DNA from 3 places in the Pseudoduganella sp. UC29_106 genome. Region 1 is predicted to be linked to each of the others. Evidence: predicted binding sites of a transcription regulator. Region 1 holds the regulator's gene; each other region holds the start of a gene.
The links. Region 1 encodes FNR, which switches genes on or off when oxygen is low (the NO sensors DNR and NnrR bind a similar motif). Its sites were predicted from a motif close to TTGATNNNNATCAA; they were not measured.

Region 1 (4,152 bases):
CGCCGGTGCAAGTGCGGCGCGCACCCCAGCAGCCCGCACGCAACTTCACCGGAGCCCCGCAAAGTTCAGACAATGCCATCGCGCGCATGAGCCCGCGCGCCAAGGAATACCTGTACTCGCGTGTGTTCAGGCGCTGTCCCGCACCGGGCGCGCCCGGCGCGCTGCAATGCCGCAAGCATATCTGTAACGGCGCAGAAGGACGCAGTCCTGCGTGCTACCACATCAACCGCCTCAACCTCTAGCAGCGCACCGGTTACAATCGCACCGTTAGAGTGCAATTCAACCGGACCGATATTGAAGAACCCGACCATTGCTGAACGCAGCCTGGAATGGCTGCTCACCGCAGCCACCGACGCCATGCTGATCGTCGATGCGCATGGACACGTTGTGCTGGCCAACCCCGCACTGGAACAGCTATTCGGCTACCAGCACGGCGAGTTGACGGGCAAGACGCTGGAAAACCTGATCCCCGAGCGTTTCCGCCGTGAGCACGCCGGCCTGCGCAAGAACTACTTCAGCGCGCCTCGTCCGCGCCAGATGGGCGTGGGCCTGGAATTGTTCGCCACCCGCAAGGACGGCAGCGAGTTCCCGGTCGAGGTCAGCCTGTCGCCACTGCAGGGCGACGATACGCCGTCCATGGTGATGGCCACGATCTACGACATCAGCGCCCGCAAACAGGCCGAGCGCGCGCTGCAGGACTCCGAACAGCGCATGCGCGCCGTGTTCGAAACAGCGGTGGACGCCATCATCACGATCGATGACCGCGGCGTCCTGGAACGCCTGAACCCCGCCGCCCAGCGCATGTTCGGCTACAGCGAGGACGAAGTGCGGGGCGAGAACGTGTCCATGCTGATGCCGTCGCCCCACCGCGAACGGCACGACGGCTATCTCGAACACTACCTGCGCACCGGCGAGAAGCGCATCATCGGCATCGGCCGCGAAGTGCAGGGCCAGCGCCGCGACGGCAGCGTATTCCCGATGGAGCTTTCAGTCGCTGAAATGCGGGTCAGCGGGCGCCGCATGTTCACAGGCCTGGTGCGCGATATCACGGAACGCAAGCGCATGGAAAACCGCTTGCGCGAGCTGGCCGTGCACCAGGAAAAGATCAAAGAACAGGAACGCACCCGTATCGCCCAGGAGATCCACGATGAACTTGGCGGCCTGCTGACGGGCATCAAGGCGTATATCAATGTCGCGATCGAGCGCGCCGGCGAGCAGCCCGACCCGCTGTTGCTCGATGTACAGGGCCTGGCGCAGGACGCCATCGAAACCGTGCGCCGCGTGATCACGGACTTGCGTCCCAGTGTGCTCGATCAGCTGGGCGTGTGGGCCGCGCTGGAATGGTATGCGGAGCAGGTACAGCAGCGCACTGGCCTGCATTGCAGCTGCGAGATCGCGCCTGCAGTCGCTGAACTGGAACTGGATACGGAACGCAGCACCATGCTGTTCCGGGTCGCGCAGGAGGCGCTGACCAATGTAGTACGCCACGCCGATGCCAGCGAAGTGCGCCTTTCCGCCACGCGCGACAAAGGCGCTGTGCTGCTGACGATCGCGGATAACGGCAAGGGCATCGACAAGGCCCATCTCTTGACTAAGGAATCATTTGGCATCATGGGTATGCATGAACGTACGCGCGGCTTCGGCGGCGTCCTGACAATTACCGGCACTCCTGATAATGGCACCGTGCTGCGACTTCGACTGCCTCTGGAGGGCGGCCATGGGTGACCAGATCAGCGTGCTGCTGGTGGACGATCACGCCATCGCGCGCAACGGCGTTCGGCTGATGCTGGGCACCGCGCCCGATATCAGTGTCGAGGGAGAGGCCAGCAACGCGGTGGAAGCGATGGAGCGCGTGGCCGAACGCAGCTACGATGTGGCCCTGGTCGATATCAAGATGCCAGGCAAAAATGGGCTGGACTTGCTGAAATCCCTGCGCGCCGAATATCCGCGCATGGCCGTTTTGGTGCTGAGTACCTATTCGGAAGAGATCTACGCAGTGCGCGCACTGAAGCTGGGCGCGGCCGGTTATCTGACCAAGGATGCGCCGACGGCCACGTTGATTGAGGCGGTGCGCAAGGCGGCTTGCGGTGGCAAGCATGTGAGCCCGGCGCTGCTTGAGAAACTGGCTAGCCTGGTCGGCGGCGGATCGACGGGCGACCACGAGGCCCTGTCCAACCGTGAGCTGGAAGTGTTCAAGCTGATCGCAGCCGGCGAGTCGCTGGTGCGCATCGGCGAACTGCTGCACCTGAGCCCCAACACCGTGACCACCTATCGCAGCCGGATTCTCGAAAAAATGGGCATGGCCAGCAACGCGGACATCACGCGCTACGCCCTGGAACATGGCCTGATCTGACATTGTAGGGGAACCCCTACGCCAATTGCATGGCTAGCCCGATAGCGCTGTAGGGGGATTCGGACGATACTGCTGCTGTCTATAAGAAGGAGCAGCGAAATGTCTACCCCCCAGGCCACCAAATGTTCTCTGTGCAGTTTTAACAAGCTTTGTCTGCCGCAGGGCCTGAACGACGACGACATTGCGCGCCTGGATCAGATCATCGCGCGCCGCCGCCGTGTGCCGCGCGACGAGCAGCTATATGTGGAAGGCCAGCCGTTCCACCACCTGTTCGCCGTCCGCTTCGGCCATTTCAAGACCGTGCAGGTCAGCCAGCGCGGCGAGCAGCAGATCGGCGGTTTCCACATGGCCGGCGACCTGCTGGGCATGGAAGCCATCGGCACCGGCCAGCACACCGTCAGCGCCGTGGCGCTGGAAGACAGTGAAGTCTGCGAGATTCCGTTCGCCCGCCTGCAGGAGCTGGTGATGCAGGTGCCCGTGCTGCTGCAGCACTTCCACCGCACCATGAGCCGTGAAATCCAGCGCGAGCAGTCCGTGATGCTGTTCCTGAGCCATATGCGCGCCGAGCAGCGCCTGGCGCTGTTCCTCCTCAATCTCTCCGGCCGCTATGCGCAGCGTGGCTATTCCTCGACCAGCTTCCAGCTGCGCATGTCGCGCGAGGATATCGGCGGCTACCTGGGCCTCACCGTGGAAAGCGTAAGCCGTCAGCTGGCCCGCCTGAAGTCGGACGGCCTGATCGCCCTGAATAACCGCGACCTGCGTATCCTTGACCGTTCCCGCCTCGAGGCGCTCTCCAGCGGCATGCCTGTTGCGGAAGCCGCCTGCGCGGCCTAATTCCTCAGCGCGACTGCCAGCGCTGCATCCATCGTATCCATGTGCGCCTGCAGCCATACGGCCAGCAGGCGTATGGCTTTGCGCCCGTAAGCGTGGTCTTCGGCTTGCATCGCGTGGCGCAGGCAAGCCATGATCCGCATATGCTCGGCCGTGTGCTCTTCGCGGCGTTCATATGCGCTTGCCTTCATCAAGTCATCTTCGGCGCGCAAGTCTTCTTCCAGTGCGCGCATCAGTTCCTGGGTGCCGGAGGCGAAGTCTTCATCGGACGCGTCCTGCAATTGCGCCAGCATGTAGAACAGTTCCTTGTGCGCTTCGTCCATCTCCGGGATGCCGAGCGTGGTGTCGTTTGGCGTTTTCATGGATCCAGTGTGCGCGCGGCGGGCCTTGCGCGGCCATGATCCAGATCAAGTTACCAATGCACCGCGCCGAACTGGATGGCCAAGTGGTCGATGAAAAGGCGCGTGCGGGAGGGCAGGGCGCCAGCGCCGGGCCAGACTGCGTGGATAGGCACGGGCGGCGGTTCGAAGCCGCGCAGGATGGTTTCGACGCGGCCTTCGTCGAGCATGCGCCTGATTTGCCAATAGGGGGCCATGCCGGCGCCGAGGCCATTCGCCACGGCTTCGTTGGCGGCTGACGCATCGTTGACGCTGAAGGCGCCGTGGACCTTGATGTGGCGGACTTCGCCATCGACGTTGACGGGCCATTGCTTGCGGTCGGCGCCGGTGGTGCGCAGCACGCAGGGCAGGGCTGCGAGCGACTGCGGGTGCTCGGGGCGGCCGTGCTGCTGCAGCCAGGCGGGGGATGCGAAGAAGACGCGGCGCATGTCCGCCAGCTTGCGGGCGCGCAGGGTGGAGTCGGGCAGGTCGCCAAGCCGCACGGCGAGGTCAAGCTGGTCGGCGACCAGGTCGGCCTTGCGCTCGCTGAGCGCCAATTCGACTTCGATCTGCGGCCAGCGCTGCATGAAC
Region 2 (4,152 bases), 1.7 Mb from region 1:
ATCGACCACAGCTATCCCAGCTACCAGATCAAGCCCGCCGGCCATCGTCGCGAATATGCCGTGCTGACGATGATCGAACCTCTGGACCAGTTTGCCAACCGCTATGGCTTCGACCTGGCCTCGCTGCCCAAAGTGGCGGACGCTCTGTTTTCCGCACGCGACAGCGGAAGCATGAGCAGTTCTGGCCAGCCGATTCCGCTGCGCCGCTTCCCCAGCGATATCGGCATGGGGATGCGCATCCCCATTTACCGCAACAAGCAGCACTACGCCACCGTGGAAGAACGCCGCGCCGAATGCATCGGCTCGGTGGGACTGGGCTTCAATGTGCAAAAGCTGATCAATGGCGCGCTGGGGGACATGTCCGAACATGAGGTGCGGGTGATCCTGCGCGACGGCGGCCTGGTCAGCACGCCGCTGCCGAGCGATCGTCCCGGCCCCATGCTGTTCGACAGCCACGTCGGCATGCCGTTGCCCGCTGCGGATGCGAGCTTCGCGCTCACGCTGCCGATCCAGTTCAATGGCCGCCTGTGGCAAGCCAACTTTGTCTCGCCGCGCCGCGTCATGTATTCGCGCTTCGATGCCTATCTGCCGGCGCTGGCGGCCTGCGTGGGCTTTGGCGCCAGCATGCTGATTTGCGCACTGTTCCTGACCCTGGCGTCATCTCAGCGCCGGGCGCTGCGCATGGCGCGCGCCATGACGCGCGAACTGCGCGACAGCCAGGCCAAGCTGCAGTTATCCCACCACCGCCTGCGCCGGCTTGCCGCGCACGCCGACCAGATCAAGGAAGCAGAACGCAAGCGCATTGCGCGCGAGATCCACGATGACCTGGGACAGAACCTGCTGGTGCTGCGCATCGAGGTGGACATCCTCGTCGCCCGCACGGCACAGCGCCACCCGCGACTGCATGCGCGGGCCCAGGCCACGCTGCGCCAGATCGACGAAACCATCCGCAGCGTGCGCCACATCATCAACGACCTGCGTCCTACTGTTCTCGACCTTGGGCTGGGCGCCGCGGTCGAATGGCAGGTGGCGCAATTCCGGCAACGCTCCGGCATCGACTGCGAACTAGTCGAACACGGCGTGGACGTGAGCATCGACGACCACTGCGCCACCGCCCTCTTCCGCGTGCTGCAGGAATCGCTGAGCAATATCTACCAGCACGCGCACGCCAGCATGGTGCGGGTCGAACTGCGCCGCGCGGCCGGCATGCTGCGCATGAGCATCAGCGACAACGGGGTTGGCATCCGCAACGACAGCCGCAACAAGACCGGCTCCTTCGGCCTGGTCGGCATCGAAGAACGCATCAGCCTGCTCGGCGGACACTGCTCCATCCTCAGCAACCCCGACAGCGGCACCACCGTTGCCGTCTCCATCCCCCTCCATCCCCGCCCCGATCCCGCCCCCCGCCCCTCCGAACTTATCTGGGGTCAGATCTGACTTTTGTGACTTTTGGGGTCAGGCACGAAATGAAACATGAGCCCGCTTTGATAAGCGAGCTCATGTTTCATTTCGTGCCTGACCCCAAAGTTATATGGATGAGTGTGTAACAATTTAATAGTCACAAACTCCTGATTTAAAAGGGACTATGCGCTGTTGTTTCGTCTGCGCACAATTGAATTGTTACTTGTTTTCTGGGGGTCCCTGTCTATACTAGAGCGTGTTGATCTACATCAACGCAGCGTTCCCAAACTTCTGAACGTCCCTGACGCCCGGCATGAAACCCAGCCCCAAGAACGGCGTCTTTTTCATCAATAACTCGCTCTCAATTGAAAAAGGGATATCACTCATGATCTCGTCTGAAAGCTTCAAGGCTGTTGCCGACCTCGATCTGGAACCGATCAAAGTCAAACTGATGCACGTGGAATCCGGTGAAGGCTGGTCGCTGGAGAAAGTAAATGCGGTGGAGTTCGAGTATCGCCGCTTCCTGTACTTGATGAAGATGTTCCCGAATGAACAGACGGCGCCGCTGATGGACGTGGATATCTTCTGGCATTACCACATCCTGGATACGATGAAGTACGCCGTCGATTGCGAGAAAGTGTTTGGCTATTTCCTGCACCACTTCCCCTATATCGGCCTGCGCGGCGAGGATGACGAGGAAGCGCACGAGCGCGTGGGCAACCGTATGAAGGAGCTGTACGAGGAAACCTTCGGCGAAGCTTACCTGCGTTCGGATACGGCCTACTCGGGCCGCGTTGCATCCGCTCCGGACTTCAGCGCGAAGACGGCATACTCGGGCCGCGTCAGCGTGGCGTATTCGGGACGTGTGGCGGCGCAGACGGCTTATTCCGGCCGCGTGGCTGGTGAGCAGGTGGCGTATTCGGGACGTGTGGCGGGCGAGCAGGTGGCGTATTCGGGGCGCGTAGCAGGCCAGCAGGTCGCGTACTCCGGCCGTGTCGCGTCCGAGGCGAAGACTGCCTATTCGGGTCGTATTGCCGCGGAAGCGAAGACGGCTTACTCGGGCCGCGTGGCAGCGCAGGCGCAGACCGCCTACTCCGGCCGGGTGGCCGGCGAACAGGTTGCGTATTCCGGACGTGTGGCGGGCGAAAAGGTCGCCTACTCCGGCCGCGTCGCCGCCGAGGCGAAGACTGCTTACTCGGGCCGCGTGAGCGCAGAGGCGCAAACTGCGTACTCCGGCCGCGTCAGTGCTGAAGCGAAGACTGCTTACTCTGGCCGCGTTGGCGCACCGGCCGCTGCGGATACCAATAACTTCTACGCCGAGCGTCCGCGCCTGGCCACTGCATAAATTCGCCGTTCTACAAACGGCAACGGCCGCATCCTGGGACAGGTGCGGCCGTTTTTTATTCCTGCGAAGACAGCTTAGTGAGTCATCAAGTCGCGCAGTTCACGAATGCTCAAGTCGCTGATTTCGTGCATGCGGATCAGGATGGTCGCGCCAATCGGCAGCGTGTTGTGGCGGATCTTGGAGATCACCGGCGGCGCAACTTCCAGCGCGCGCGACAGGGCCGCATCGTTCTTCAGTTGCAGTTTTTCAATGATCGCGTCAAGTACGCGGTTCGGATTGTAAGTCGGAGACGACGTAATTTCTTTCAGGGCAGACATGATCTAAATCTTCTCTAGTTGTTGCAGTGATGCGACAAAATTTTTGCAAAATATTCGGCGGTATTTTTCACAAAAAGCGTCCAAAACCCTCGCGGTTGACACAATTTGTGGCAGTTGGCCGATATGATACCTTGTTTCGTTGCTGATTGCTTAACGCGACGCAACTTTTGTTAGATTTCGATAGATTCTACAGCGAAATCTTATGGTAGGAAATTTTCGACCACAAAAATGCAAAATCAGCGTCGATCGATTGGCACAAAAGGCTGGCAGATCCAGGCCAGCGCCATCAGGGCGCCGAGGTGGATCAGGGTCGGTGGAAGGAAGATGGCGGCGGGCAGTCCGGACGAAGGTATGGGGCGCACACAGCGCCAGTCGAGCCGGCGGCGGATCTCGTCGGGAGATGGGGGCGGCAGATGCGCATGATTGCGCTGCATCAGGTAGGCACGAACCTGCTCTTTGCTGGGATGGGTGGCGTTCATTGCGCTCTCCTCCGTTGTGCTGGCCTCACAATAGCGCCAGTTTGAGGCCCCGCCTTTAATCCAGGTCAGGACAGGTGCCTGTCTCCACATGCAAGTCTGCTTGCCGAAGCTTACAACCGGCTTTCACTGAGAAAAAAAGCAACAGTCGGGTAGCGCAGCCTTACGCCGAGTTCACGCTTGATGCGGCCGTTTGACAGACGGCGCGATTCGGACATGAACGACAGCAGGGTCGGCGAAACAGCCTGCGCCAGCTCGGCCCGGGGCAGTCGTGGCGGCCGTGGCAGACCATGTGTATCGGCGACGGCATCGAAATAGTCTCCCATCTTCATATCGCTGTCATCTACCGCATGATAGATACGGCACGGTTGGGCGCGCAGAAGGGCCGCCGCCACTATGAGAGCGAGGTCGTCGGCATGGATATGATTGGTATAGACATCGTCTGCTTCACGCAACGCTGGGGTCCCCTGCTGCAGCCGTTTGATGGGCAAACGGTCGTTCGCATAGATGCCCGGTACGCGCAAAATGGACAGCCGCCCGGCCGCGCGCCGCGCCCAGGCCCGCAACACCCGTTCCGCATCGACACGGCGGCGTGCACGCGCATTGTGCGGCG
Region 3 (4,152 bases), 3.1 Mb from region 1:
GCGGCTTGCCCCAGCCGGCCTTCTCGGCCACGGCATTCAGCACCGCCAAGTGCTTGGGATGGTCCTTCATCAGCCTGCGGCGCAGCGCCAGCGGGTCCTGCTTGGTGGCGTGGGCCACTTCGTCGATGAAGCATTCGAGGTAGACGGTGTTCTGGTTCAGGTTCACGCCGCGCCAGAAGCCGGGCGGCGTGGGCGGGTTGCGCATGGCGTGGTCGATCAGCAGGTTCGGCACGCTGTAGCCGATGGAGGCTTCCGGCCCGGGCGCGTTCAGGCCCTGGAACACGGCCGGGTCTTTGCCGTCCTTCACGTTCTGCGGGAAAATCGCAGCGAGGATGGACTGACCGGAGATGCGCATGTGCAGCGACGTTACCTCGCCCTTCGCATCCAGCCCGGCGGTCATCTTGCACTGGGTGATCGGGTGGTAGCGGCCGTGGGTCATGTCTTCCTCACGGGTCCAGATCAATTTGACTGGCGTGCCTGGCATTTCTTTTGCGATCAATACTGCCTGGCGCACCCAGTCGTGCACGGCGCCGCGGCGGCCGAAGCCACCGCCCAGGTGCAGCTTGTACACCTCGCACTTGTTCTGCGGCAGGCCGGCAGCTTCGGACGCAGCGGCCAGCGCGGCTTCGCCGTTCTGGGTCGGCGTCCACACTTCGCAGCGCTCCGGCGTCCACTTGGCGGTGGCATTCATCACTTCCATCGTGGCGTGGTTCTGGTGCGGGTAGCTGTAGACGGCTTCAACTTTGCGCACGGCGCCGGCCAGGCCGGACTTCACGTCGCCATTGCTGTTGCCGACGGCTGCTTCAGTCGCGTCCAGGCCTTCCTTCAGCATCTTGTTGACGTCCGCCTGCTGCAGGCCGGCGTTGGGGCCTTTGTCCCATTCGATCGGCAGCGCATCGAGCGCGCTGCGGGCGCGCCACCAGGTATCCGCGATCACGGCCACGGCGGAGTCGCCGATCTGCACCACCTTCTTCACGCCGGGCTTGCCGGAGATGGCGGCGGCGTCGAAGCTCTTGACCTTGCCGCCGAAGACGGGGCAATCCTTGATCGCTGCGTTCAGCATGCCGGGCATGGTCAGGTCCATGCCGTAAATCTGTTTGCCTGTGGTCTTGTCGACGGTATCCAGCCGCGCCAGGCGCTTGCCGGCCAGCTTCCAGTCCTTCGGGTCTTTCAGCTTGACGTCGACCGGCGCCTGCAGCTTGCCGGCGGCATCGGCCACGGCGCCATACGTCAGCTTGCGGCCGGACGGCTTGTGCGTGATTACGCTCTTTTCGGCCAGGCATTCGGCGACGGGCACATTCCATTGCGTGGCGGCGGCCTGCGTCAGCATCATGCGCGCTGCGGCGCCGCCCTTGCGCACGTATTCGTGCGACTCGCGCACGCCGCGGCTGCCGCCGGTGGAGAAGCTGCCCCACACGCGGTTGCGCGCCAGCTGCTGGCCGGGCGTCGGGTATTCGGTGGTGACCTTGGACCAGTCGGCGTCCAGCTCCTCGGCCACCAGCTGGGCCAGGCCGGTCAGCGTGCCCTGGCCCATTTCGGAGCGGGCGATGCGGATCACGATGGTGTCGTCGGGCTTGACCACGACCCAGGCGTTGATTTCAGGTGCCGTGGCGGTCTGCGCGATCGCGTCAAACGGGATATGGAAGCCGAACATCAGGCCAGCGGCGGCGCCGGCGGACTTGCCCAGGAAGCTGCGGCGCGATGGCGATGCGATCTGGCTCATGCTTTGCTCCCTTCAACGATGTTCAGGCCAGCGCTCTTCACGTCGCCGCCCTTCGCCACAACGTGGATGGCCTTGCGTACGCGGTTGTAGGTGCCGCAGCGGCAGATGTTGGACATGGCCGCGTCGATATCGGCGTCCGTTGGTTTCGGTTTCTGCTTCAGCAGCGCGGTGGCGGCCATGATCATGCCGGACTGGCAGAAGCCGCACTGCGGCACGTCCAGCGCGGCCCAGGCTTTCTGCACCGGGTGGGAGCCATCTTTGGACAAGCCTTCGATCGTGACGATCTTCGCGTTGGCGTCAACGGTGGATACGGGGCGCACGCAGCTGCGGGTCGCTTCGCCGTCGATATGCACGGTGCAGGCGCCGCATTGGGCCACGCCGCAGCCGTACTTGGTGCCGGTGAGGCCCAGTTGTTCCCGCAATACCCACAGGAGCGGCGTGTCCTCCTCCGCCTCGAACTCACGCACTTGTCCATTGACGTTTAGCTTCATGCCGGCCTCCAAAGGTGGGTTAAGCGCGCATCTTACTCCGGAATTTTGATACGCGTATTCATTTGGGCAATTTTGATTTGTATCAAAGATTTTGCTGCGCTGCGTCAATAGACTTTCACTCGTTAATACGACAGAGGAATGACATGAAACGAGTAGTGATGACGATGATCCTGGGCGCGCTGTCCCTGAATGCAGTGGCTGAAACCCCTTGGCTGGTAAGGGCGCGCGCGGTGCACATCGACACGGCGGACAAGTCCGACCCCGTAGCCGGCGCGGGCGCTTCCGACCGGCTCAGCGTGAGTTCCAGGACGATACCAGAAGTAGATATTTCCTACTTTTTCACGCAGCATATCGCGGCAGAACTGGTGCTTACGTACCCGCAAAAACACGATGTTTACCTGGACGGCAAATCGATCGGCACCTTCCGCCACCTGCCGCCTACCCTGCTGGCGCAATACCATTTCCTGCCCGGTGCGCAGTTCGATCCTTACGTGGGCGCGGGCGTGAACTGGACCACCTTCTCGAAGAACAGGTTATTGAACGGCGCGGCTAGCCTGGAGCATGACAGCGTGGGCCTGGCCGTCCAGGCGGGCGTGGATGTGAAGCTGACCGGCAACTGGTCACTGAACCTGGATGTGAAGAAGATGCGCCTGCGCAGCGATGTGCTGATCGGCGGCGTGAAGGCGAGCGCGGTGCGCGTTGATCCGGTGCTGCTTGGCGTCGGCGTCGGCTATCGCTTTTAAGTGTGCGTGATGGCGTAGCGCAGCTCCTGGGCGAGCGCGCGGCGGTGGGGGGCGGTGGCGAAGGTGCCGATGTCCACGGCCACTCCGCGCGATTCGAGGTGGATCAACTCGCCGGGGCGCTCCGGTGCATGCATGCGCAGCCAGCAGGTATCGAGTTTCACGCTGCGCATATGGCCGGCGCTGACCTGCTCGATCAGCAGGCTGCCGTCGGCGAGGACGATGTGCTCATAGTCTGTGGCGTGGCGCGCGTAGTAGAGGAAGGCGGCTGCAACGGCCGCCATTTCGACCGCGGTGAAAATCAGGATGTGCCACAAGCCGGCCAGCGTGAAGCCGGCGGCCACGCCGAAAGAGAACACGCACATCAGCGCGTAGGCGACACCCAGCTGCCCCGGCGTGAGCGAACAGTTCCGCCGCAGCAGCCATTCCTTTCCTTCCATCGGCAGGTCACGTTTCACGGTTTTCCCCTGCTATCCTCACGGCCCTATTCTATGCCAGAAGTCCACGCCCACGCTTATCTGGTCAACTTTGGCTGATTGACAAGCCGTTGTTGCTGGACGACAAGTAGCTAAAAATCCGTTTTCAATTAGGCAAAACAACCGAAAAACCGCGCGTTAATTGGGGAGAATTAGGGCTCGAGGGATAGCGAGAGCCCTCTTTCACAAAAGACTACGGGGAAATCAATGTCGTTTGCCAATCTGAAGATCGGTGCCCGGCTTGGGCTGGGATTTGCTGCGGTGCTTGCGCTGCTGGTGGTGATACTGGGGATGGGGCTGGGCGCCATGTCCCGCATCGGCAGCCGCACGCACGATATCGTGACGGACAAGAATGTAAAAATGGCGGCCGCCAATGATATGGTCGACAACGTCCGCAACATCACGCTGGCGTTGACGACCATGGTGGTCGTGCCCAGCACGCCGCAGATGGAAGCCGAGCTGGCGAAAGTGGCGGAAGCGCGCAAGAAGTATGGCAAGGCCAAGGACGTCCTGGCCAGCAAGATCTCCACTGACAAGGAGAAAGAGCTGATGGCCGCCGTGGACGAAGCGCTGAAGACCGGCGCGGCCACGAACAATAAGCTGATCCAGCTGCGCAAGGATGGCGAGATCCAGGATGCGACCGAGTACCTGCTGAAGGAATCCGGCCCGGTGCAGGTGAAGGCCCTGCAGGCGCTGGACACGCTGATCGCCTACGAGGCCAA

Region 2: ACHMW6_RS07405 (glycine-rich domain-containing protein) is a predicted target of FNR. The motif match lies at 1,661-1,674, and genes of this name have one in related genera.
Region 3: ACHMW6_RS35935 (OmpW family protein) is a predicted target of FNR. The motif match lies at 2,287-2,300, and genes of this name have one in related genera.

What each region holds. Positions count from the first base shown of each region.
Region 1 covers NZ_CP171977.1:3,069,944-3,074,095, forward strand. Annotated here, with positions in the region: gene ACHMW6_RS15785 (hypothetical protein) at 1-242, shown strand, start outside; gene ACHMW6_RS15790 (PAS domain S-box protein) at 295-1,725, shown strand; gene ACHMW6_RS15795 (response regulator) at 1,718-2,353, shown strand; gene fnr (fumarate/nitrate reduction transcriptional regulator Fnr) at 2,453-3,187, shown strand; gene ACHMW6_RS15805 (bacteriohemerythrin) at 3,184-3,546, opposite strand; gene ACHMW6_RS15810 (LysR family transcriptional regulator) at 3,597-4,152, opposite strand, start outside.
Region 2 covers NZ_CP171977.1:1,384,744-1,388,895, reverse strand. Annotated here, with positions in the region: gene ACHMW6_RS07410 (CHASE domain-containing protein) at 1-1,437, shown strand, start outside; gene ACHMW6_RS07405 (glycine-rich domain-containing protein) at 1,787-2,746, shown strand; gene ACHMW6_RS07400 (hypothetical protein) at 2,821-3,063, opposite strand; gene ACHMW6_RS07395 (hypothetical protein) at 3,300-3,542, opposite strand; gene ACHMW6_RS07390 (NAD-dependent epimerase/dehydratase family protein) at 3,653-4,152, opposite strand, start outside.
Region 3 covers NZ_CP171977.1:7,253,601-7,257,752, reverse strand. Annotated here, with positions in the region: gene ACHMW6_RS35945 (molybdopterin cofactor-binding domain-containing protein) at 1-1,723, opposite strand, end outside; gene ACHMW6_RS35940 ((2Fe-2S)-binding protein) at 1,720-2,214, opposite strand; gene ACHMW6_RS35935 (OmpW family protein) at 2,358-2,957, shown strand; gene ACHMW6_RS35930 (DUF2244 domain-containing protein) at 2,954-3,412, opposite strand; gene ACHMW6_RS35925 (methyl-accepting chemotaxis protein) at 3,638-4,152, shown strand, end outside.